3 regions of the Pantoea sp. X-Soil-MYKO-1785 genome follow, and region 3 is predicted to be linked to each of the others. Evidence: predicted binding sites of a transcription regulator. Region 3 holds the regulator's gene; each other region holds the start of a gene.

Region 1 (7,991 bases), 320 kb from region 3:
GCGCCGATATGGATGCGCTGGGGCACATCATCGATGGCGTGCCCTGCGCGCGTCACACCTGCGGCCATGACGGTCACTCCTCGGTGGTGCTGACGGCGGCGACGGCGCTGCTGAAAGAAGGCGCTGTGAAGCGCGGCCGGCTGAAAATTCTGTTCCAGCCGGCGGAGGAGCTGGGCGCGGGCGCGCTGGCGATGGTAGAAGGCGGCGCGCTGGATGACGTGGAGATGATTCTGGGTTTTCACCTGCGGCCGCTGGAGGAGTGCGTGGTCGGGCAGGCGGTGCCTGCGGTACTCTATTCGGCCTGCAGTACGCTGGAAGCGACCATTAAAGGTCAGCCGGCTCACGCGGCGCGCCCGCATCTCGGTGTCAACGCGCTGGATGCGGCAGTGCAGGCGGTGAATGCGGTCAACGCACTGCACCTTTCGCCGGGCCTTAACTGGAGCGTTAAAGCGACGCGTTTCCTGTGTGACGCGGGCGTGACCAACTCGGTGCCGGACGAAGCGCGGGTGGTGTGGGATCTGCGCTCGCAGGAAAATGCTCCGATGGAGCTGCTGAAAGAGCAGGTCACGCGCGCCATCGTTAACAGCGTGGCGGCGCTGGGGGCCACGGCGCAGGTCAGGGTATTGAAAGAGATGCCTGCGGCAGAGATCGATGATGAGGCGACGGGGGTGATCCGCGCAGCGATTGTCGAGGTGCTGGGAGAAGAGGGGCTGCTGCCGACTAAAACCACCCCAGGCAGCGAGGACTTTTTCTACTACCCGGTAAAACGCCCCGGCGTGAAGGCGGGCTTCTGGGGATTGGGCACCAACCTGACGCCAGGTCTGCATCATCCCGATATGCGCTTCGATCTCGATTCGCTGGAAATTGGCGTGCAGATCTTTAAAGCCTGCGTCCGCAAGGTACTGGGCTGATGATGTCGGGACGGGCGCTGGCCTGTCCCGGCCGTTTGTCGGGTTCAGCGACCTGAGCCACTGACCAAATCCCCCGCCTTCCCCTGTAGGCCGCGCGCGCAAAATATTGTATGCTATGCCGCCTTAAAGCTGACCAGGTAACCGGAATTCACGCCAATGTAACTTCGCGCTGACCCGCCGACGACTTAATGTCGCCTTCGGCACCGTTTACCCGCCGGTAAGGTTCTGCCGGCCACCGTGATTTATCAGCAGCGCCAGACAGAGAGCGCTGCTCCATTGAGAAGAATTCACTCATGTCTAATCCCTTTTTAGAAGAGGTGGCACGCCGCCGCACCTTCGCGATCATTTCGCACCCGGATGCCGGTAAAACCACCATTACCGAAAAAGTCCTGCTGTTTGGACAGGCTATCCAGACCGCCGGTACGGTAAAAGGCCGTGGCTCGAATCAGCACGCCAAATCCGACTGGATGGAAATGGAGAAACAACGTGGTATCTCCATCACCACCTCGGTGATGCAGTTCCCTTACCGTGAAAGCCTGGTCAACCTGCTGGACACCCCGGGCCACGAAGATTTCTCGGAAGATACCTACCGCACCCTGACGGCGGTTGACTGCTGTCTGATGGTGATCGACGCCGCCAAAGGCGTTGAGGATCGTACCCGTAAGCTGATGGAAGTAACCCGTCTGCGCGATACGCCGATCCTGACCTTTATGAACAAACTAGACCGTGATATCCGCGATCCGATGGAGCTGCTGGATGAGGTCGAAAGCGAACTCAAAATCGCCTGTGCGCCGATTACCTGGCCCATCGGCTGCGGCAAATTGTTTAAAGGGGTTTACCACCTTTATAACGATGAAACCTATCTCTACCAGACCGGTAAAGGCCACACCATTCAGGAAGTGCGTATCGTTAAGGGGCTGAACAACCCGGATCTCGATACCGCGGTGGGTGAAGATCTGGCGGCGCAGCTGCGTGAAGAGCTGGAGCTGGTGCAGGGCGCATCACACGAGTTCGAGCAGGAAGCGTTCCTCAATGGTGAGCTGTCGCCGGTATTCTTCGGTACTGCACTGGGTAACTTCGGCGTGGATCATATGCTGGATGGCCTGGTGTCATGGGCACCGCGTCCGATGCCGCGTAAAACCGATACCCGTACCGTCGAAGCCAGCGAAGAGAAATTTACCGGCTTTGTGTTCAAGATTCAGGCCAATATGGACCCGAAACACCGCGACCGCGTGGCCTTTATGCGTGTGGTGTCGGGTAAATATGAAAAAGGAATGAAGCTGCGTCAGGTCCGCACCGGCAAAGATGTGGTGATTTCCGATGCGCTGACCTTTATGGCCGGCGACCGCTCTCACGTTGAAGAAGCCTATCCTGGCGACATCATCGGCCTGCATAACCACGGCACAATTCAGATCGGCGATACCTTCACTCAGGGTGAAAACATGAAGTTCACCGGTATTCCGAACTTCGCGCCGGAGCTGTTCCGTCGTATTCGCCTGCGCGATCCGCTGAAGCAGAAACAGCTGCTGAAAGGGCTGGTTCAGCTGTCGGAAGAGGGTGCAGTGCAGGTGTTCCGTCCGGTACACAATAACGATCTGATCGTGGGTGCCGTCGGGGTGCTGCAGTTCGATGTGGTGGTGGCGCGTCTGAAGAGCGAATATAACGTCGAAGCGATCTATGAAGCGATCAACGTCTCTACCGCGCGTTGGGTTGAGTGCGACGATGCGAAAAAATTCGAAGACTTCCAGCGTAAAAACGAGGTTAACCTCGCGCTGGATGGCGGCGATAATTTGACTTATATCGCGCCGACCATGGTGAACCTGAATATTACCCAGGAACGTTATCCTGACGTCAGATTCCGTAAAACCCGCGAGCACTGATCGCACGCTATCCGGGCCATTCCAGCAGGAAATGGCCCTGTTTTCCCCGCTACAGACTCCTCCTAAAAAACGGCTTTTCCTCTCGTTTTGACGTGTGATCAACCAGTTAGCCAGGCAAATCGCGAAATGCCGTCTATGATTATTCTATCGGACGGCGGAAGAGACTTCTCTTGTCCTTACGTCCTGTAACCCAGCGGCGCCGTTTGCTGCTGTTGCGCCCACAGTTTTGGGCGAGTTAACTGATAGAAGGAATATATCGATGAACAAGACTAAGATTGCCAAAACCCTGATGGCTGCAATGATTGGCTCAGCACTGATCAGCGGCAGCGCGCTGGCCGACGAGTCGCTTTCCCAGAAAGCGTCGCAGACGGCAGACAGCACGGGTGCGAAAATCGATAGTTCTATGAAAAAAGTCGATGGTTATATGGATGACAGCGGCATCACCGCCAAAGCCAAAGCGGCACTGGTTGATGATGACGCGATTAAAAGTACGGATATCTCGGTAAAAACTCATCAGGGCGTGGTGACCTTAAGCGGTTTCGTCACTTCCCAGGATCAGGCTGAAAAAGCTGTGGCCGTGGTGCAGAAAATCGAAGGTGTTAAATCCGTCAGCGACAAACTACACGTTAAAGACAGCAAATCCCAATCGATGAAAGGTTATGCGGGCGATGCCGCTACGACCAGCGAAATTAAAGCTAAGCTATTAGCGGATGATATTGTTCCGTCGCGCAACGTAAAAGTTGAAACCACCGACGGCGTTGTTCAGCTTTCAGGGCAGGTTGCAAATCAGGCACAGTCAGACCGTGCTGAAAGCATCGCTAAAGCCATTGAAGGCGTGAAAAGCGTTAAGAATGACCTGACGGTTAAATCTTAATGGTAACCGTGCGGTCGCGTCACTGCCGGCCGCACGGATAAAAGATACCCATCCGGGGATGAAATAAGCAGTTCGATTTTCAATAGGGTAAGGAGAGGCTTATGTTTCGTTGGGGCATTATTTTTCTGGTGATCGCACTGATTGCTGCAGCGTTAGGTTTTGGTGGTTTAGCAGGTACAGCAGCATGGGCAGCTAAAGTTGTCTTCGTTGTTGGTATTATTCTGTTCCTCATCAGCCTGTTTACCGGCCGTAAAAAGCTTTAGCCGATGAGTCCTGCAGTTTAATGCAAAGCAAGTAAGCATAAAGCGGAGACCAGTCATCTGTAGCCAGATCAGTGAGAAGCGGGATTTTTTCACACGGCTACATGGGCAGCCCCCCTGCGCGGGCTGTCCGGCTAAAGGATTGTATGACTGGTTCTCCGGAATGCTGCTGGATAGACGTTAACATCCATCAGCCTGCCCGTCGGAACCCCATCTGAGGTTCACACAGTGGGTATTCGCATTCCTGTTACGCTCGGCGCCATTGAACCTCTTGCGCTGACCCCTTTCAAATCGCATAAAATTGCGCTGGTCTGTGAAGGCGGCGGTCAACGCGGCATTTTCACCGCCGGGGTGCTTGATGAATTTCAGCGTGCCCGATTTAATCCGTTTCACCTGCTGCTCGGCACCTCTGCGGGCGCGCAAAACCTCTCGGCGTTTGTCTGCGGCCAGCCAGGCTATGCCCGCCGCGTGATCACCCGTTACACCACCAATAAACTGTTTTTTGATCCGCTGCGTTTTGTTCGCGGCGGTAATCTGATCGATCTCGACTGGCTGGTGGAAACCACCCGCAGTGAATTTCCACTGGCGATGACCCACGCTGAAAAAATGTTCTCGCGCGGGCTTGAGTTCTATATGTGCGCCTGCCGCAGCGACGATTATGCGCCCGGCTATTTCACCCCCACGGCGGACAACTGGCTGGAGCTGATTAAAGCCTCCAGCGCCATTCCCGGCTTCTACCGGCTTGGCGTCAATCTTGAAGGGATTAGCTATCTGGATGGCGGCATCAGCGATGCGATTCCGGTGCGGGAAGCGGCGCGCCGTGGCGCAGACACCATTGTGGTGATCCGCACCGTGCCTTCTCAGATGTTTTATACGCCGAAATGGATTAAGCGGATGGAGCGCTGGCTAAGCGCCGGTGCCTTTCAGCCGATGATTAACGTGCTCAATCACCATGAAAAAAGCTACCGGGAAATTCAGCAGTTTATTGAAAATCCGCCCGGTGACTTACGGATTATAGAGATCTTTCCACCGCATGTGCTGGCCAGCAGCGCGCTCGGCAGCCGTATTTCGTCACTGAATCAGGATTACCATCTTGGACGGCGCTGCGGCCGCTATTTCCTCGCCACGCTGGGCCAGTGGTTAAGCGACGCAGAGCCCATCACGCCTCGTATCGTCACGCCGCCGGCACCGGTGGCCAATGCGCCGGACAACCGCGAGATTATTACGCCGCCGCTGGCGGATAATGATGCTGATTACGATAAAGGATCGCTGGCATGAAGTTTATCGATACCCACTGTCATTTTGATTTCCCGCCGTTTGAGGGCGATACCGTTGCCAGCCTGGCGCGGGCTGCGGCGGCTGGCGTCGAGAAGATCATCATCCCGGCGATCGATGCCAGCCGCTTCAGCCGGGTGTGCGAACTGGCGGCCGGACATGCTGCGCTCTACGCCGCGCTCGGACTGCATCCGATCGCTATAGAAGCACATCAGGAAGCGCATCTCGATCAGCTGGAGCAGAGGCTTAAGCAGCGACCGCCTAAGCTGGTGGCGATCGGTGAGATCGGGCTGGATCTTTATCGCGACGATCCGCAGTTTGATAAGCAACAACGCTTTCTGGATGCTCAGCTTAAGCTGGCGAAACGCTATGATCTGCCGGTGATCCTGCACTCGCGTCGCACCCATGACAAACTGGCCCAGCATCTGCGTCGCCACGATCTGCCGCGTCGTGGTGTGGTACATGGCTTCGCCGGCAGTCTGCAACAGGCGCAGGCGTTTATTAAGCTCGGCTATGCGATTGGCGTCGGCGGCACCATCACCTATGAGCGCGCCAGCAAAACCCGCCAGACGCTGGCACAACTGCCGCTCTCCTCGTTGCTGCTGGAAACGGATGCACCGGATATGCCGTTAAAAGGCTTTCAGGGCCAGCCTAACCGACCTGAACGGGCGCGCCAGGTATGGGAGACGCTTTGCACCCTGCGCGACGAGCCACCTGAAGTGATTGCCGGGGCGCTGTGGCGTAACAGCCAGCAGTTATTTCAGCTCGATCCCGCTTTTCCCGCCATTCGTAATGAACCCGCTAAGCTTTAAACTATGCTCTCAACTAATGCCCACAACCTATGCCCACAACCTATACCTGCAACCTATGCCGGTCCGCGCCACTAAATGTGATAATAGTAACATTTCGCTGACTGGCGTATAATGGGCTGTTAACGGCGTTAAATGCGATTCTGATCACGGTAAGCGTGGCATAATTGCATCATTTTCTTATTCCGATGTGACTGCTGGCACATAACAGGCCGACTGACGGTGTTATTATTATAACATTCCGCCGGCCAGCCGGTGGATCGCACCCCGATCCTTTGGAGAGCCTCATGACCGATATCAAACAGCAAGCCCTGCGTGCCCTGAAACTGATGGATTTAACCACCCTGAATGACGACGACACTGACGAAAAAGTGATCGCACTTTGTCATCAGGCAAAATCCCCGGTGGGTAACACCGCAGCCATCTGCATCTATCCGCGCTTTATTCCGATTGCGCGTAAAACGCTGCGTGAGCAGGGTACGCCAGAGATCCGCATCGCCACGGTGACCAATTTCCCGCACGGCAATGACGACATTGAGATTGCGCTGGCTGAAACCCGCGCCGCTATCGCCTACGGTGCCGATGAAGTGGATGTGGTGTTCCCGTACCGCGCGCTAATCGCCGGTAACAGTCAGGTCGGTTTTGATCTGGTGAAAGCCTGTAAGACCGCCTGTGCTGAGGCCAACGTACTGCTGAAAGTGATTATTGAAACCGGTGAACTGAAGCAGGAAGCGCTGATCCGTCAGGCGTCTGAAATCGCAATTGATGCCGGTGCTGACTTCATCAAAACCTCTACCGGTAAAGTCCCGGTCAACGCCACGCCTGAAGTGGCGCAGATCATGATGAGCGTCATCCGTGATAAAGGCGTCAGCCAGCAGGTCGGTTTCAAACCGGCGGGTGGCGTACGCACCGCTGAAGATGCCGCCATCTATCTGCAACTGGCGGAAGATACGCTGGGTGCAGAATGGGCCGATGCGCGTCACTTCCGCTTTGGCGCATCAAGCCTGCTGGCGAGTCTGCTGAATACTCTGGGTCATCAGAGCGAGACCAGCAAAGCCGGTTATTAAACTCATCCTGTGGCGGTCACTGACCGCCTCTGTCACACCGCATTTCCCTGAGCCAAGGGGGCTACCTTGTTCCTGCCACAAGAAATTATTCGCAAAAAACGTGACGGTCACGCGCTGACTGAGGCTGAAATCCGTTTCTTCATCAACGGTGTTCGTGATAACAGCGTCTCTGAAGGCCAGATTGCCGCGCTGGCCATGACCATCTATTTTCATGACATGACGCTGCCTGAGCGCGTGGCGCTGACCATGGCGATGCGTGATTCCGGTACCGTGCTGAACTGGAAATCGCTCAATCTGAATGGGCCGGTGGTGGATAAGCATTCGACCGGCGGCGTTGGCGATGTCACGTCGCTGATGCTCGGACCAATGGTGGCCGCATGCGGTGGTTATATTCCGATGATCTCCGGCCGTGGCCTCGGTCATACCGGCGGCACGCTGGATAAGCTGGAAGCGATTCCGGGCTTTGACATCTTCCCCAGCGATGACCGCTTCCGGGAGATCATCAAACAGGTCGGGGTGGCGATTATCGGCCAGACCAACTCACTGGCTCCGGCCGACAAACGCTTCTACGCCACGCGTGACATTACCGCCACCGTAGACTCGATCCCGCTGATTACCGCCTCGATTCTGGCAAAGAAACTGGCGGAAGGGCTGGATGCGCTGGTGATGGATGTCAAAGTAGGCTCAGGCGCCTTTATGCCAACCTATGAAGCCTCCGAGGATCTGGCGCAGTCGATTGTTGGCGTAGCCAACGGAGCCGGCTGCCAGACCACCGCACTGCTCACCGATATGAACCAGGTGCTGGCTTCGTCAGCCGGAAACGCACTGGAAGTGCGGGAAGCGGTGCGCTTCCTGACCGGTGAACAGCGCAACCCGCGCCTGCTGGAAGTGACGCTGGCGCTGTGCAGCGAAATG
Region 2 (7,991 bases), 3.1 Mb from region 3:
TTCGCGCCGATATATTCAGACATCAGCATCACGCCGACGATAAACGCCGGCATCGCGCGTGACCCTTCCATAAAGTCACCGCTGCTTTTGCTGCGCAGCCGCCAGGTCAGCCAGGTGGTAAACAGGATATAGGCGAGCACCATGCCGACGATCAGCAGGGTGCTCTCAGTTGAAAATGCTTTCATCATGACCTCGATTGTTCTGGCAGATGGCGACCATCAGGTTCGTTCTCATCTGACCGGTAGGATACAAAGATGATGGTCGTTCCCCGGCAGGGCAGGCTGACGACACGCCAAAAGGTGATCGGTCATTGGTGCCAGCCGCAAGCGGTTCGCGGTGTCGTTTCAGGACCTCACCCCGGTCCTGCCGAAGACGCAGGGCATCCGCCCTGCTGGCGATTACTGCAGGTACTGATTAACGATCTGGCGGATCAGCTGCTGCTCATCGGCGCTGAACTGCACCGCATAGCGGCTGTCACCGACGTCAAAGCCCAGCAGGCTGACCGCCTTTTTCACCGCGGCAGGGGAGAAGCCAATGCTATAAAGATCGGTACGTAAACCGGTGACGCGCTCCTGCGCCTGATACGAACCGGCAATATCGCCAGCGTTAAACTGCGCCCAGATGGCGTTGATCGCCTGAGGTGCCACGTTTGCCAGCCCGGAAATGCAGGCGGAGCAGCCATCGACGAAACCCTGATGAATCAGCGAGTCGGGACCGTTCAGCACATCGAAATGATCGATGCCGTCGGCAGCCTGCAGGAAGCCGCTCAGGCTCTGGTAGCTGCCGGCTGAATCTTTGATACCGATGATGTTCGGATGTGCTGCCAGCGTCCTGACGGTGTCAGGCTGCAGAGTATTGCCGGTACGCGCAGGGATGTTGTAAAGGAACAGCGGCACCTCAAGCGCGTCCGCAACGGCGTGATAATGCGCAATCAGCTCCTGCTGCTTTAACGGCACGAACCAGGGTGTAATCACCGAGACGGCATCAATGCCCAGCCTGGCGATCTGCTTACCCAGGCGGATGGTTTCACGGGTTGATATCTCGCCAATGTGCGCCACCACCGGCGCGCGGCCGTTGACTTCATCGACGCAGGTTTCAGTGACCGCGATTTTTTCCTGCTGGTTCAGCACAAAGAACTCTCCGTTGGTGCCGCCGCAGAAAATGCCGTTACCGGCGTCGAGCTGGCGTCGCACCTGCTCACGCTGGGCAGCCGGATTAAACTCACCGTCGCGATCAAAAGTGGTAACGATGGCGGTCAGGACGCCGGTTATTTTTTTGTTCATGACAATCCTCATTGCGCCGGGTGAGAAGGAAACAGCGTCAGGTAGACCGCACGGACATCGTCCGCCGTCACGGCCATCGGCACGTTTTTCATCAGGCGCTGCACGTCGAGCGCCGCATCGACTAAATAGGGCAGGTGATCCGGGCTGATGCCCAGCGCTTCCAGGCTGGCCGGCAGCTGCAGGCGCTGAACCAGCGCGCTGAAATAATCGACCAGCGCATGAGATTTCTGCTCCTCGCTTAATCCGGTATCAGCCTCGGGCAGCAGATCGTAAGCCTGAGCAAATTTGCTCACCGCCGCGGGCCGGACAAAGCGCATGCAGGGGGCCAGCAGAATGGCATTGGCGACGCCGTGCGGCAGATGATATTTGCCGCCGAGCGGGTAGGACATGGCGTGGACCAGGTGCGTCCCGGCGTGAGCAATCGACGCTCCGCCGTAATAAGAGGCCCACAGCATCTCCAGTCGCGCCGCTAAATTGTGCGGTTCACGTAGCGTGGTTTCGAGGCTGGCGAACAGCTTCTTCAAGCCGATCAGCGCATAGTTATCGCTTACCGGATTGGCGACCGTGGCGGTGAAACACTCAATCAGATGGCACAGCGCATCAATCCCGGTGGATGAAGCAATATGCGGCGGCATGCTGGTGGTGAGTTCCGGCACCAGCGCGACCCAGTCGGGCAGCATCACCGGTGAAATAATGCCGATTTTGGTCTGTTTCTCTGGAATCGCCAGAATCGCATTCGGCGTAGCTTCCGAGCCGGTGCCGGCGGTGGTCGGAATCAACAGCGAGCGGACGCGGCGCTGCGGTTTCTCGCCTGCCAGCAGCGCATCCAGTGACGGTGCATCGCCAGCGCACAGCACTGATAGCAGCTTCGCGACATCCAGCACGCTGCCGCCGCCGATGCCAATCACCAGTTCAACCTGTTGCGGCGGCAGCGCGCTGACAATCGCCGCCACATCATGCTGGCTCGGCTCTGGCGGAACGCTGTTCACCACGCTGAGGCCGGGGAACTGCTGCCGGAGCTGCCCCACCAGCGCCTGCACGGCGGGAATGGCCTCAATGTTGTTATCGGTTACCACTAACGCTGTCGTGATGCCGTCCAGCAGATAGCGCATGTCGTTCAACGCCTGGTAGCCGCTGATCACCGTGCTGTTGATATTCATTTCACACCCTTGTTGGTATTGTCTGAAGCAATGATTGATATCGCTCAGAGTAATGCTGACGTAATCCCCTTCCTGTGGCTCATTTTATAGGGCATATCGATTTCGATTAATTTGATCTTGCTCACATATAATCAATCATGATTGAATATAATCAATTGCAGCGGCAATAGCCTGACAGGAGAGACGATGAATTCGTCATGGTGGAAAACCCCGGTAGTGGTCATCGCCGATGACTTTACCGGGGCCAATGATGCAGGCAGTGGGCTGGCGCAGGCTGGTGCCCGGGTGCAGGTGCTGTTCAGCCCGACGACGCCGGCGGGCAGTGAGGTGGCGGATGTCTGGGTAATCAGCACCGACAGCCGGGCAGTCACGCCGGCACTGGCGGCAGAGCGGGTCACTCAGGCGGTGGGCCACTACGGCCCACAGATTGCGCAGGGCTGGCTGTTTAAAAAGATCGACTCCACGCTGCGGGGCAACGTCGCAGCCGAACTGCGGGCGGCGCTGGCAGCCAGCGGTAAACGTCTGGCGCTGGTGGCGCCGGCCGTTCCGCACCTCGGTCGCACCACGCGTGCCGGTCAGGTCTGGCTTGGCGATCGTTTGCTGACGGATACCGAATTTGCCAGCGATCCCAAAACCCCGATTGTCAGCGCCAGCGTGCTGCAGCAGCTGCATATTGAGGGAGATCGGATCGATCTCGCCACCCTGCGCAGCGATCGGCTCGATCAGCGCTTAACGGCGGCCCGCGGCGTGCTGGTGGTCGATGCTGAAAATGACGCTGATCTGGCCCGCCTGATGGCAGCAGCGGCACGGCTGAGTGAAAAGCCGCTGCTGGTGGGGGCGGCAGGCTTAAGCGAGGCCCTGGGCCGCCATCTCGCCGCCCGGCCTGTGCCGTCGTCATCGGCGGAAAAGAGAGTTAGCGGTACGGCGGCTGACGCAGGTGTCCACGCAGCACGACCGGTACTGGCGGTTATCGGCTCGATGAGCAGCCGCGCACAGCAGCAGATCGCCACGCTGGCGACCCAGCGGCAGGTGACGGTGGTGGATGTTGATATCCGTCAGCTGTTCTGCCAGCCCACCTGGCCCGATGCGGCGGACTGGCTGGGACAAGCCACGACGGCGCTGCGTCAGGGACGACATACGGTGATCCGCACCTGTCAGCATGCTTCACAGCGGCATGAGGTTGAGACGCTCTGCCAGCAGTTTCAGCTGACGCGCCAGCAGTTGGGCGAGGCGATCTGTCAGCTGTTGGGCGAGATAACCCGCACGCTGTGTAACAGCCAGCTGCCGCATGCGCTCTATCTGTCTGGCGGCGACGTGGCGATTGCCGTCGCTCAGGCGTTAGGTGCCAGCGGATTTCAGATTCAGGGCCTGGTGGCGGGCTGTGTGCCGCACGGGGTTCTGCTTAACAGTGAATTTACCCTGCCGGTGATGACCAAAGCCGGTGGCTTTGGTGATGAAAACACCCTGGTAGCAGCCATTGGTTTTATTGAGGAGAAGTCGAGTGAGTAAAATTATTGCGGTCACCATGGGCGATCCGGCGGGCATCAGCCCGGAAATCATTATCAAGTCGCTGTCGGAAGGCGAATTAAATGGCGTGCCGGCGGTGGTGGTCGGCTGTGCCGCAACGCTGCGGCGGATTATGGCGATGAACATTACGCCACAGGCGGAACTGCGGATCGTGGATCGGGTGGCATCGGCCCACTTTGCGCCCGGCATCATTAACGTGATTGATGAACCGTTAGCCGATCCTGAGGCGCTGAAGCCCGGCGTGGTGCAGAAACAGGCGGGTGATCTGGCATGGCGCTGCGTGAAACGCGCCACCGAACTGGCGCTGGCGGGCGAGGTGCAGGCTATCGCCACTGCGCCATTGAATAAAGAGGCGCTGCACGCGGCGGGTCATCTCTATCCGGGTCACACCGAACTGCTGGCGCACCTGACCGGCACCCAGGATTACGCCATGGTGCTCTATACCGATAAGCTGAAGGTGATCCACGTCACCACTCATATTGCGCTGCGTAAATTCCTCGATACCCTGAGCCGTGCTCGCATAGAGACGGTGATCGGCATGGCGGACACCTTCCTGCGTCGGGTCGGCTTCACCCAGCCGCGCATCGCCGTGGCGGGCGTTAATCCGCACGCTGGGGAAAACGGCCTGTTTGGCAATGAGGAGATCACTACGGTTGCGCCGGCGATTGCGGCGATGAAAGCACAGGGCATCACGGTGTCGGGCCCCTGTCCACCGGATACGGTATTCCTGCAATGTCAGGAAGGGCAGTACGATATGGTGGTGGCGATGTACCACGATCAGGGACACATTCCGCTGAAGCTGCTGGGATTCTACGACGGAGTGAACATCACTGCGGGCCTGCCGTTTATCCGCACCTCGGCGGACCACGGCACGGCGTTTGATATCGCCTGGACAGGTAAAGCGAAGTCTGAGAGCATGGCGATCTCTATCAAACTCGCGATGCAGCTCGCATAGGGAAATATGAAGGGACAGAGCCGTCTTGACCAGATTATGGATTACCTGAAAAGCCATAATCTGGTGACTGTTGAGCAACTGGTCAGTGCGATATCCGCCTCGCCGGCCACGATTCGACGTGATTTGATTAAGCTGGATAAAGAAGGGGTGATCAGCCGCAGTCATGGCGGCGTCACCCTTAACCGGTTCATACCTGCGCAGCCGACCACGCTGGAAAAGATGCAGCGTAATCTGGCAGAAAAGCAGGCGATAGCCGCCTGTGCCGCCAGCTTTGTTCAGGCGGGCGATGCGGTGGTGCTGGATGCCGGTACCACCATGCTGGAGCTGGCGCGGCAGCTTACTCATCTGCCGCTGCGGGTGATTACCGCCGATCTGCACATTGCGCTGTTTTTATCGGAGTTCAGGCAGATAGAGGTAACGATTATCGGTGGCCGCATCGACGACTCCAGCCAGTCCTGTATTGGCGAACATGGCCGTCGACTGTTGCGCAGCATCAATCCGGATATCGCCTTTGTCAGTTGTAATTCGTGGAGCCTTGAGCGCGGCATTACTACTCCGACCGAGGAGAAAGCCGGGCTGAAGCACGATCTGCTGGCCAATGCCGGCCGACGGGTGTTGCTGGCTGACAGCAGCAAATATGGTTCCTGGTCACTGTTTTGCGCCGCACCGCTGGAGAGCCTGACCGACATTGTGACCGATGAACGGCTGGAAGAGGCTGCCCGGCATGGGCTGCGAGAGCGTGGGATTGGCTTGTTGCTGACCGCCTGAGCAACGGCGGTAAGAACAGTCAGCGGCGGCTGCCAGACACAGCGCGCCGCCGGGAAGGATTACAGCGTTTTCAGACCCACCGACGGGATATTTCTGCCGTAATAAATTTCACGCATCTCTTTCCACAGCAGGTCGGTAATCCGTTTATGCTCCTGCGGGCTAAGATCTTCGGGTTTGGTGTTGAACAGGTAGTGCTTCAGATCGAACTCTTTCAGCAACATTTTGGTATGAAAGATATTTTCCTGATAAACGTTCACGTCCACCATGTCATACATTGCTTTCATATCGTCCGACATGAAGTTCTGGATCGAATTAATTTCGTGATCGATAAAGTGCTTCATTCCCTTCACATCACGGGTAAACCCACGCACCCGGTAATCGACCGTGACAATGTCAGATTCCAGCTGGTGAATCAGGTAGTTCAGCGCTTTGAGCGGTGAAATCACGCCGCAGGTAGAGACTTCAATATCGGCGCGGAAGGTACACAGTCCGCCTTCCGGATGACTTTCCGGATAGGTGTGTACGCAGATATGACTCTTATCCAGATGGGCCACCACCGAATTCGGTAACGGGCCAGGGTGTTCCGAGTTATCGATATCTTTCGGATCGATCGGTTCTTCGCTGACCAGAATGGTGACGCTCGCGCCCTGCGGCTCATAATCCTGGCGCGCAATGTTCAGCACGTTGGCACCAATGATCGAGCAGGTCTCGGTCAGAATTTCGGTCAGACGGTTGGCGTTATATTGCTCATCAATATAGGCAATATAACCATCACGTTCAGCTTCAGTATTCGCATAGCAAATATCGTAAATACAAAAACTCAGGCTCTTAGTCAGGTTGTTGAAGCCATGTAGTTTTAGCTTTTGCAATTTCACTCACCCCCTTAGAAATGTGCCATCAGCGCGTGGCGGATAACGCATTCAACAAATATTGCGGCAGGGCAAAACTGCCGGTATGGATTGCCGGTGTGTAGTAACGGCAGGTCAGGCCAGCGGCCTCGAAACGCGCCTGTAACGTCGCGCTATCGAGCTGGCGCAGCGCCGGATTGTCACTGGCCCAGGCGAAAGTCATGATGCCGCCATAATAGGTCGGAATCGCCGCCTGATAGAAACTGACATCGGCAAAATAGTGACCCAGTTTGCGATGGCTGTTGACCGCTTCGTCCTGCTGCAGGAAGCAGACGCCATTCTGTGCCACAAAGATGCCATTTTCATTAAGGGCCGCTTTGCAGCCGGCATAAAATTCTGAGGTAAACAGACTTTCGCCGGGACCGATCGGATCGGTGCAGTCCGAGATGATGACATCAAATTTTTCGCGGGTCTGGTTAACAAAGTTAACCCCGTCGTCGATCACCAGAGTAAAGCGCGGATCGTCATAGGCACCGGCGCTGTGATTCGGCAGATACTGACGACAGAACGTCACCACGCCCGCGTCAATCTCCACCATGGTGATCTTTTCGATCTGCGGATGACGTGACACTTCGCGCAGCATCGCGCCATCGCCGCCGCCGATAATCAGCACGCTTTTCGCCGCACCGTGCGCCAGCAGAGGAACGTGGGTCATCATTTCATGATAGATAAATTCGTCGCGCTCGGTGGTCTGTACCACACCGTCGAGCGCCATCACGCGACCCATCGCGGCATTTTCGAAAATGATTAAATCCTGATGCGCAGTTTTCTCACGATAGAGTTGTTTATCAATCGTGAAATACTGGCCAAAACCGGCATGAAGGGTTTCATACCACATTTCATTTTGGGCCATGGTGGGGCTCTCCTCTGATGACATCGCCATGAAAATGGGCGGCACATCATAGCTAACTCTGACCGTGGTTGCACGGTCAAATGTCCAGCAGCAGAGCGGGGAGAGGATTACCTGACGTAGGCCAGCAGACTCAGTGAATCACGCGCCAGTGACTTGCATTTTTTATCGTTAGTGATGGCGATGCCGCTCAGGTCACGATAGCTCTCTTCACCCAGCGCCTTCATGTTGTAATTGCTGTAGTTGCTTAAATCCCAGCGGTTCTGCTGAGCAAAAAACACCAGCGCTTTACGAATCTGCGCATCCGGCAGATCCTGGTAGCCGCAATCATTCTTCAGATAGACGAACACCGCCGTCAGATCGGCCAGATCTTCCGCTTCGGATTCGCTCAGGGCAAAACTGGTGGAGGAGAAGCCAAGGAGTCCCGTCAGCAGCAGGATCTTAATGCTTTGCTTCATAATCGTTCTCTTCAATGGATATTGTTAATGACGTTAGCACAGTTGCTATCAGGTTTTCGATTAATTTGCCGCGCCGTGCGGC
Region 3 (7,991 bases):
CGACTCCGGCACCGCCAGGCGTAAGGTGGCAGCCGCAATCACCAGACCGGCAAACGTGCCCAGCGCCCGGTGCTGGATGCGGACGCGGGTGGCACCGTAGCCGTTCTGGCTGACGAACATAATGGTCATCAGAATCCAGTACGGCTTAGGAATGTTGAAAAACAGCGCCAGCGCGCTGCCCAGCATCAGCATCACCGCAAAGCGACCGGCGGTGCGCAGCGCCGATGAACGCCACGACAGGTAGCTGCGCAGCGCCGGCAAAAGCGGCAGACGGCGCTGGCGATCGGCCATCAGGTCACGTTGATAGAGCGGCTTTTGGGTGCGAAGCACCCGCGCAATACGATTGAAGTGATAGAGGCAGAAATTCCCCACCGGATTATCAGGATGCTGACGGGCAATTTTTTCCAGCGCGCTGAGCTGCTTCTCCATGCCAAAACGATCCGGCAACTGGTGATAGAGAATGTTATCCGCCAGCACCCGTAAGCGGGCCGAAATAGTCTGGGCATTCCAGCGGATCACCGCTTCGGCATGGCTCTGCTCCACCAGTTTCTGCACCTCTTCCGGCTGATGCAGGCTGACCGAGATGTGTTCCTGCAGGTCCAGCGCCACCTGAAAGGCGCGGGTCAGCCGCTTATGGCTGTGATCCCGGCTGGCGGAAAGCATGTGCATCTGCTGGTAACAGGTGGTGATCATATCGACCACTTTCTGCTGGCGCGCCAGCAGCGGCGGCAGGGCCTTTTCCGGGTCGGTCAGCTGGGTCAGCAGGGTATATTTGGCATCGCAATAGTTGGCCAGTTCGCGGTAGATCAGGCTCAGGCTTTCACGCATCGGCTGCTCTTTCCACAGCCAGAACCAGAACCAGTTAAACAGCCCATACCATAGCGTGCCGCCGATATAGAGCAGCGGCGGCACATAGATCGGCATACGGCCAATCAGGCTCAGCGTGAAGATGGCGGCGATCAGGGTGCCGGGCAGCAGGCGGCCGTGTAGCGGACTGATTTCGCCGGTGACCCCCAGCAGCAACGGCAAGGCGAACAGAATCAGCGGCAGCGGAATGGCGTGCTGCGTCAGCCACTGAATCAGGAAGCTGCCGAGCGCAAACAGGCTGCCGCCGACAATCAGGCGTTTGAAGAAGCGTTTATGCGGGGTATCCAGACCGGCGATATTGCAACAGGCGGGAACTAACGAGAACAGCAGACCTTTTTGCAGGTCGCCAGCCAGCCAGCCCAGCGCCACGGGCAGACAGAGCACCAGGGTTTGCCGCAAGGCGTAGTTGACTTCAGGATGGTAAATAATTCGACGCCACATCGGCCCAACACAAACAATAACGGCGCGATGTTGCCATCACGCCGTGGGTGACAGGAATTAGCGGGTGCCGTAAACGACGATGGTTTTGCCGTGTGCAGAGATCAGATTCTGATCTTCCAGCATCTTCAAAATACGGCCCACGGTTTCACGTGAACAACCAACGATTTGGCCAATTTCCTGACGAGTAATTTTAATTTGCATGCCGTCGGGATGCGTCATGGCGTCTGGCTGCTTCGCCAGGTTAAGCAGAGTCTGAGCAATGCGTCCGGTCACGTCGAGGAAAGCGAGGTTACCCACTTTTTCAGACGTAACCTGCAGGCGACGCGCCATCTGCGACGACAGTCGCATCAGGATATCCGGGTTAACCTGGATCAGCTGACGGAATTTCTTGTAGGAAATCTCCGCCACTTCGCACGCGGTTTTCGCACGTACCCAGGCGCTGCGCTCCTGACCTTCTTCGAACAGGCCAAGCTCGCCAATGAAATCGCCCTGATTCAGGTAAGAAAGAATCATCTCTTTGCCTTCTTCATCTTTGATCAGAACCGCAACGGAACCTTTCACGATGTAGTAAAGCGTTTCAGCTTTTTCACCTTGATGAATCAGCGTACTTTTGGATGGATACTTGTGAATATGGCAATGGGACAGGAACCATTCGAGTGTAGGGTCTGTTTGCGGTTTGCCGAGAACCATTCGCTATTATCCTCTGTTGTAATCGTGCCCAAAATACAGGGGGCAGTTTTCCCTGTCAGGCGATGAAAGCTTCAAGCGTTTCCCTTACAGGAAATTATTCGGGCTGCATTCGGCGCAGTGCGCATCATTCTTCCCGGCTTCGCCATCAGGTGACGAAAAATATTTTCAGCACTGTTTGTAGCACAGCTTTTGCCGACTGTCTTCTGTTGTCTCGCTTCAGCTAACAGCGGATTTCTCTGGATTGCTGTTTACCAGGCGAAAGCGTACTCTGACGGCAAAACCGCATATTCTGGAGCGAAAATCATGCAGGCAAGAGTGAAATGGGTAGAAGGACTGACATTCCTCGGTGAGTCGTCATCCGGTCATCAGGTGTTAATGGATGGCAATTCGGGTGATAAAGCGCCCAGCCCAATGGAGATGGTGCTGATGGCGGCAGGCGGATGCAGCGCCATCGACGTGGTTTCAATTCTGCAAAAAGGTCGCAACGATGTGGCTGATTGTGAAGTGAAACTGACCTCAGAACGTCGTGAAGAAGCGCCGCGAATCTTTACGCACATCAACCTGCACTTTATCGTGAGCGGCAAAGCGCTACAGGATAAGGCGGTCTCACGCGCGGTGGATCTTTCTGCTGAAAAATATTGCTCGGTCGCTATCATGCTGGGTAAAGGCGTCACCATCACCCACAGCTATGAAGTGATCGAACTGTAATAGCCGCAAGGGTCATTGCAGACCTGCTAACTTCACTTCCAGTATCTGATGCAGGTTGATTTAAGACTGTGCCTGGGCAGGGAACCGGGTCAGATCGGAAAGTCGCTTAAGCCAATCCCTGGCCGCTCGACCCGCGCCGTCCCTGGCGCGGGACGCTTTCCTCTTCTGACCCGGTTCCCTGCGTGTTGAACTTATCTATTGCTGCCAGATTCTTTCTGCCCAGGGTTTGTCTGTAGCGACCTTCCTGAAACCGGATGCGGTTGTCGGACGTGAAGCGAAGGGAGCATATGCCTGTAGCAAAGCATCGCGGGCCAGGGATGGCCCGCGCTGAGCCTGCCAGGGATAGCGGTTTTGCGTCTTTGCGAAAGGTGTATGCTCCCTGAAGCCTGCCCAGGGGTAAGTCTTTAGCCGCAGGAAAGCCAGTTTTACTATCTTTGTTAAAGACATCTGCTCTCAGAGCGGTTTTTGCTGGCCTCTTACTCTATCCGCTTGCCTTCCACCAGCCGCTTCACCAGCGGACCCATGATCAGCTCCATCGCCAGCCCCATTTTCCCGCCCGGCACCACCAGCGTATTGATATGCGAAATGAACGATCCCTGCAGCATCGCCAGCAGATAAGGAAAGTCGATATCGTCCAGCGCCTGAAAATGGATCACCACGAAGCTCTCATCCAGTGACGGAATCGCGCGGGCGGCAAACGGATTCGAAGTGTCGACCGTCGGCACCCGCTGGAAGTTCAGGTGGGTGCGCGAGAACTGTGGCGTAATGAAATTAATGTAATCTTCCATTGAACGCACCACCGAATCCATTACTGCTTCACGCGAATGGCCGCGTTCGCTGGTGTCACGCACCAGCTTCTGAATCCACTCGAGGTTAACAATCGGCACCACGCCTACCAGCAGGTCGACATGTTCCGCCACGTTATGCTGGGCGGTCACTACGCCACCGTGCAGTCCTTCGTAAAACAGGATATCGGTGTTTTGCGGCAGCGGCTGCCACGGCGTAAAGGTGCCCGGCACCTGATTCCACGGCACCGCTTCATCATAGGTATGCAGGTACTTACGCGACTGGCCCTGGCCGTCGAGCCCATACTGCCTGAAGCTCTGCTCCAGTAAGCCAAAGTCATTGGCTTCCGGACCGAAATAGCTGACATGACGGCCTAAATCGCGCGCCTTGCGGATCGCCATATCCATTTCAGGCCGGGTGAAGCGGTGGAAACTGTCGCCTTCCAGTTCGGCAGCGTGCAGATCAAGCTGCTGAAAAATTTTACGGAACGCGAGACTGGTGGTGGTGGTCCCCGCGCCGCTGGAACCGGTGACGGCGATTATCGGATGGCGTGCTGACATAAAAAAGCTCCCTGTGAAATCGGGTCATGCGCATTGTTAACATGAATTGCCGCTGGCTGCATCAGCCGCGAAATTCTTTGCGCGGCATGATATTGACCGATTCATGCAGTTCCGACCACACCAGCACTACTTCGCCGGTTTCCAGCTGGCGGCGCACGTCAGCCACTTTTTCGTTCAGGCTGCGTTCCTGCTCGCCGTAGTCGGTGCCTTCACGCAGTACGAAAGTTTCAATCAGATTTTCAAGCGTCTCAGGTGAGACCTGTTGCCAGGGAATAATCACAACGTTAGGTTTCCAGAAAAGGGGCAATCCACTGGGGTATGCGCTGTTCAAGCCACATTTCGGGCTGGCGCAACGTCCCGCCGACAAAGCCAACGTGACCGCCGTGCGGCGTCAGTTGATAAGTAATAGTGGCAGATAATTGGCTGCTGTGCGGTATCACTTCATCACTCATGAACGGGTCATCTTTGGCATGAATGATCAGCAGCGGCTTATCGACCTGTTTCAGCCATGGCAGGGCGCTGGCGCGCTGATAATAGTCAGCCGCATCGCTGAAACCGTGGGCGCGGGCGGTGATTGCGTCATCAAAGTCGCGCAGCCGGCGTAGCGCTTTAAGCTGCGCCAGGTTCACCGGCAACGTTTCCGGCCAGGCGTGCAGTTTGCGCCGGGCATTCTTCTTCAGCTGCGCCAGTAAATAGTATTGATAAAAGCGTGAAAAGCCGCGCTCCAGCTTGAGGCTGCACGGCGCCAGCAGCAGCGGCGCGGAGACGATGACGCCCGCATCAACCGGCACAGCGGATCCCTGCTGGCCCAGCAGGCAGCCCAGCATGTTGCCGCCCAGCGAAAAACCCACCGCCACGGTCGGTACCCGGCCCCAGCGGGTTTGCAACCAGTGCAAAAAATAGCGCGCATCTTCGGTTTCGCCGGAGTGATAGATGCGGTTCAGCCGGTTAGGTTCGCCGCTACATCCGCGAAAATGCATCACCACCGCCAGCCAGCCGCGTGCGCGACAGATCGCCATCAGGCCGTGAATATAGGGACTGTGGAAACTGCCCTCCAGTCCGTGAAACAACACCACCCGCGGTTTGTGCTGCGCCAGCTGCGGATCTTCACTCCAGGCGAGATCGACAAAATCGCCATCGGGCAGATCGAGACGCTGCCACCAGGGATCGAGGTTGATCTGCCGCCGCAGCAGGCGTGGCAGCACCGTTTGCAGATGGGCATTACGCATGCCGGCCAGCGGCGTAAAATCCCCGGCTTCCGGCCCGCTAAATTTCATGTTGTAAAAGCTTGTCTGTTCCATATCACACTGTTAGCTTCGATAGGTTTTTTGCTTGCTGGGGGTGAGGAGCACCCGATTGCCATGGAACTGAGTCTTTTCTTATCGATGTTGGGATTTCTATGGGTCGCCGCAATCACGCCAGGCCCTAATAATATGTTACTTACCGCGGGCGGCGCCAATTTTGGCTTTGTGCGGACCCTTCCCCTGATGATTGGCATCATGATCGGCATGCAGGTGATGCTGCTGATGGTGGCGTTTGGCGTTGGTGGACTGATTCTGCTCTATCCTTCGCTGCATCTGGTGCTGAAAATTGCCGGCAGCCTCTACCTGCTGTGGCTGGCATGGAAAATTGCCACCGCCAGCTACGAAAAGCTGGAAACCGACCGGGTAGCAGAGTCGCCCATGCCGTTCTGGCAGGGCGGGTTGTTGCAGCTGATCAATCCCAAAGCCTGGCTGATGGCGCTAGGGGCGGTCGCCAGCTTTAGCCTGGCGGGCGACGCCTATCGACAATCAGTGATGGCGATCAGTCTCGGCATGTTTATCGTCAATCTGGTGTCCGGCCTGATCTGGATGGGATTCGGCGCAATGATTGGCCGCATTTTACGCAGCCGTCGCGCCTGGAAAATCTTTAATCTCGCTATGGGGCTGCTGACGGCAGCCTGCGTACTGTTGATCTGGCACTGAGTTAACTGGAGGCGCGTTCAACGCGCTTCCACGGCAGGACTTCACGGATCACCGGCGCGTGCGGCTGACGAATTTTCTGCAACAATAGCTGCACGCTGCGCGCCCCGAGCTGATACATCGGCTGTTCGATGGTGGTCAGCGGCGGGTTAAGGCTACCGGTGAATGGAATGCCGTCAAAACCGACCACCGCCAGATCTTCCGGCACGCGCAGCCCCGCTTGCAGCGCGGCATGAATCACCCCCACAGCCAGCACATCCGATACGGCAAAGATCGCATCCGGCGGTTGCGGCATCGCCAGCAATTGCTGCAATGCCTGGCTGCCCGCTTCAGTGGAGATATCGCTGGCGTAGGCGACACCTGACCAGTCCAGTCCCAGCGCGTTTATTGCCTGTTGGTAGCCCTGTTCGCGATGGTGCGAGTAGAGGTAACGCATATCCCCGTTAACCAGCCCGATGCGTTTGCGGCCTTTGCCGGCGAGGTAGTGCACGGTATCGCGCGCCGCGTCGAGATGATCAATAGTGACCGAAGAGGCCGGGATGGCCGGATCGAATTCCGAGCACTGGACCCACGGCGCGCCTGCGATGATATGCTGCAAATCCTGCAGTCCCGACGCCGCATCCATGGTGATCACCCCATCTACCACTTTGCCGGTCAGCAGCGTGAGATAGGCGGCTTCACGCTGTAACTGCGAAGCGGAGTGGCACAGCAGGATGTGATAACCGTGCAGTTCAGCCTCCGCCTCAATCCCCTGTACCACCCGCGAGCAGAAAGGGTTGGTGATGTCTGAAATCAGCACCAGCAGCATGTGGCTTTGCGCCGTGCGCAGCTGTCGGGCTAATAAGTTGGGCTGGTAGTCACAGGCGGCGATAGCCGACAGCACTTTCTCACGCGTATCGGGTTTGACGCCGGGATGGGCGTTGAGAACCCGCGACACCGTGGCTTTAGAGACGCCAGCCAGCTGAGCGACTTTCTCAATCGACATCGAACACAAAGACCTTTTACAAGCAATAAACCGGAACGCATATCAATAGCACAGGCCGAATGTGAGCGCCTGACATTTTTTATGCTGGCGCGGTTTTTCAGCATTTGCGATTTTTAGCTTAGTTTTGCAGATAGTGATCTAAGAACTTATTTCTATTAGGGATAATTTTTAATTCCTTGGTGAAATTAATGCCGCCAGAGACACTGCTGCCATCATAAAAAGGGTGGGGTAGCAATCATGGCAGTCACAGCACGTTTAACGTTTTTAGCCGCAGCCCTGGCGCTGCTGGCCTTCCGGGCGGACGCGGTCAATGTCACCGTGGCGTATCAGACTTCTGCCGAGCCGGCTAAGGTGGCGCAGGCGGACAACAGTTTCGCCAAACAGAGTGGCGCCAGCGTCGACTGGCGTAAGTTTGACAGCGGTGCCAGTGTACTGCGTGCGCTGGCATCGGGCGACGTACAAATCGGCAATATCGGCTCCAGCCCGTTAGCGGTCGCCGCAGCGCAGAAACTGCCCATCGAAGCGTTTTTGCTGGCCTCCCGGCTCGGTAACTCCGAAGCATTAGTGGTGAAGAAGAACATCACCACACCGCAGGATCTGATTGGTAAGCGCATCGCCGTGCCGTTCATCTCAACCACCCATTACAGTCTGCTGGCGGCGCTGAAACACTGGGGCATCCAGCCGTCACAGGTGCAGCTGGTCAATCTGCAGCCGCCGGCAATTATCGCTGCCTGGCAGCGTGGCGACATTGACGGTGCATACGTCTGGGCACCTGCGGTCAATGAGCTGGAGAAAAACGGCAAGGTGTTAACCGACTCTGCACAGGTGGGAAGCTGGGGATCGCCGACTCTCGACGTCTGGGTGGTGCGCAAAGACTTTGCCCGGCAGCATCCGGAGATCGTCACCGCCTTTGCCCGCAGCGCACTGGCCGCGCAGCAATCCTATCTCGACAATCCTGATAGCTGGCTGAAGCAGCCCGACAATCTCAGCAAG

The links. The regulator CRP, encoded in region 3, controls carbon source genes, mostly activating them, when cyclic AMP is high. The targets are predictions, from matches to a motif close to ATGTGANNNNNNTCACAT.
Region 1: deoC (deoxyribose-phosphate aldolase) is a predicted target of CRP. The motif match lies at 6,088-6,105, and genes of this name have one in related genera.
Region 2: AC6I8D_RS03325 (iron-containing alcohol dehydrogenase) is a predicted target of CRP. The motif match lies at 2,553-2,570, and genes of this name have one in related genera.

What each region holds. Positions count from the first base shown of each region.
Region 1 covers NZ_AP036000.1:3,489,404-3,497,394, reverse strand. Annotated here, with positions in the region: gene AC6I8D_RS16535 (M20 peptidase aminoacylase family protein) at 1-911, shown strand, start outside; gene prfC (peptide chain release factor 3) at 1,205-2,791, shown strand; gene osmY (molecular chaperone OsmY) at 3,051-3,665, shown strand; gene AC6I8D_RS16520 (DUF1328 domain-containing protein) at 3,767-3,928, shown strand; gene AC6I8D_RS16515 (patatin-like phospholipase family protein) at 4,154-5,203, shown strand; gene AC6I8D_RS16510 (TatD family hydrolase) at 5,200-6,012, shown strand; gene deoC (deoxyribose-phosphate aldolase) at 6,297-7,076, shown strand; gene deoA (thymidine phosphorylase) at 7,143-7,991, shown strand, end outside.
Region 2 covers NZ_AP036000.1:752,073-760,063, forward strand. Annotated here, with positions in the region: gene AC6I8D_RS03315 (sodium:solute symporter family protein) at 1-185, opposite strand, end outside; gene AC6I8D_RS03320 (dihydrodipicolinate synthase family protein) at 399-1,283, opposite strand; gene AC6I8D_RS03325 (iron-containing alcohol dehydrogenase) at 1,292-2,443, opposite strand; gene dtnK (D-threonate kinase) at 2,630-3,952, shown strand; gene AC6I8D_RS03335 (D-threonate 4-phosphate dehydrogenase) at 3,945-4,925, shown strand; gene AC6I8D_RS03340 (DeoR/GlpR family DNA-binding transcription regulator) at 4,932-5,693, shown strand; gene speD (adenosylmethionine decarboxylase) at 5,753-6,562, opposite strand; gene speE (polyamine aminopropyltransferase) at 6,591-7,454, opposite strand; gene AC6I8D_RS03355 (YacC family pilotin-like protein) at 7,562-7,909, opposite strand.
Region 3 covers NZ_AP036000.1:3,811,004-3,818,994, reverse strand. Annotated here, with positions in the region: gene AC6I8D_RS18175 (YccS/YhfK family putative transporter) at 1-1,308, opposite strand, end outside; gene crp (cAMP-activated global transcriptional regulator CRP) at 1,366-1,998, opposite strand; gene AC6I8D_RS18165 (OsmC family protein) at 2,302-2,706, shown strand; gene AC6I8D_RS18160 (phosphoribulokinase) at 3,183-4,052, opposite strand; gene AC6I8D_RS18155 (YheU family protein) at 4,114-4,332, opposite strand; gene AC6I8D_RS18150 (hydrolase) at 4,337-5,353, opposite strand; gene AC6I8D_RS18145 (LysE family translocator) at 5,414-6,016, shown strand; gene AC6I8D_RS18140 (LacI family DNA-binding transcriptional regulator) at 6,018-6,998, opposite strand; gene tauA (taurine ABC transporter substrate-binding protein) at 7,236-7,991, shown strand, end outside.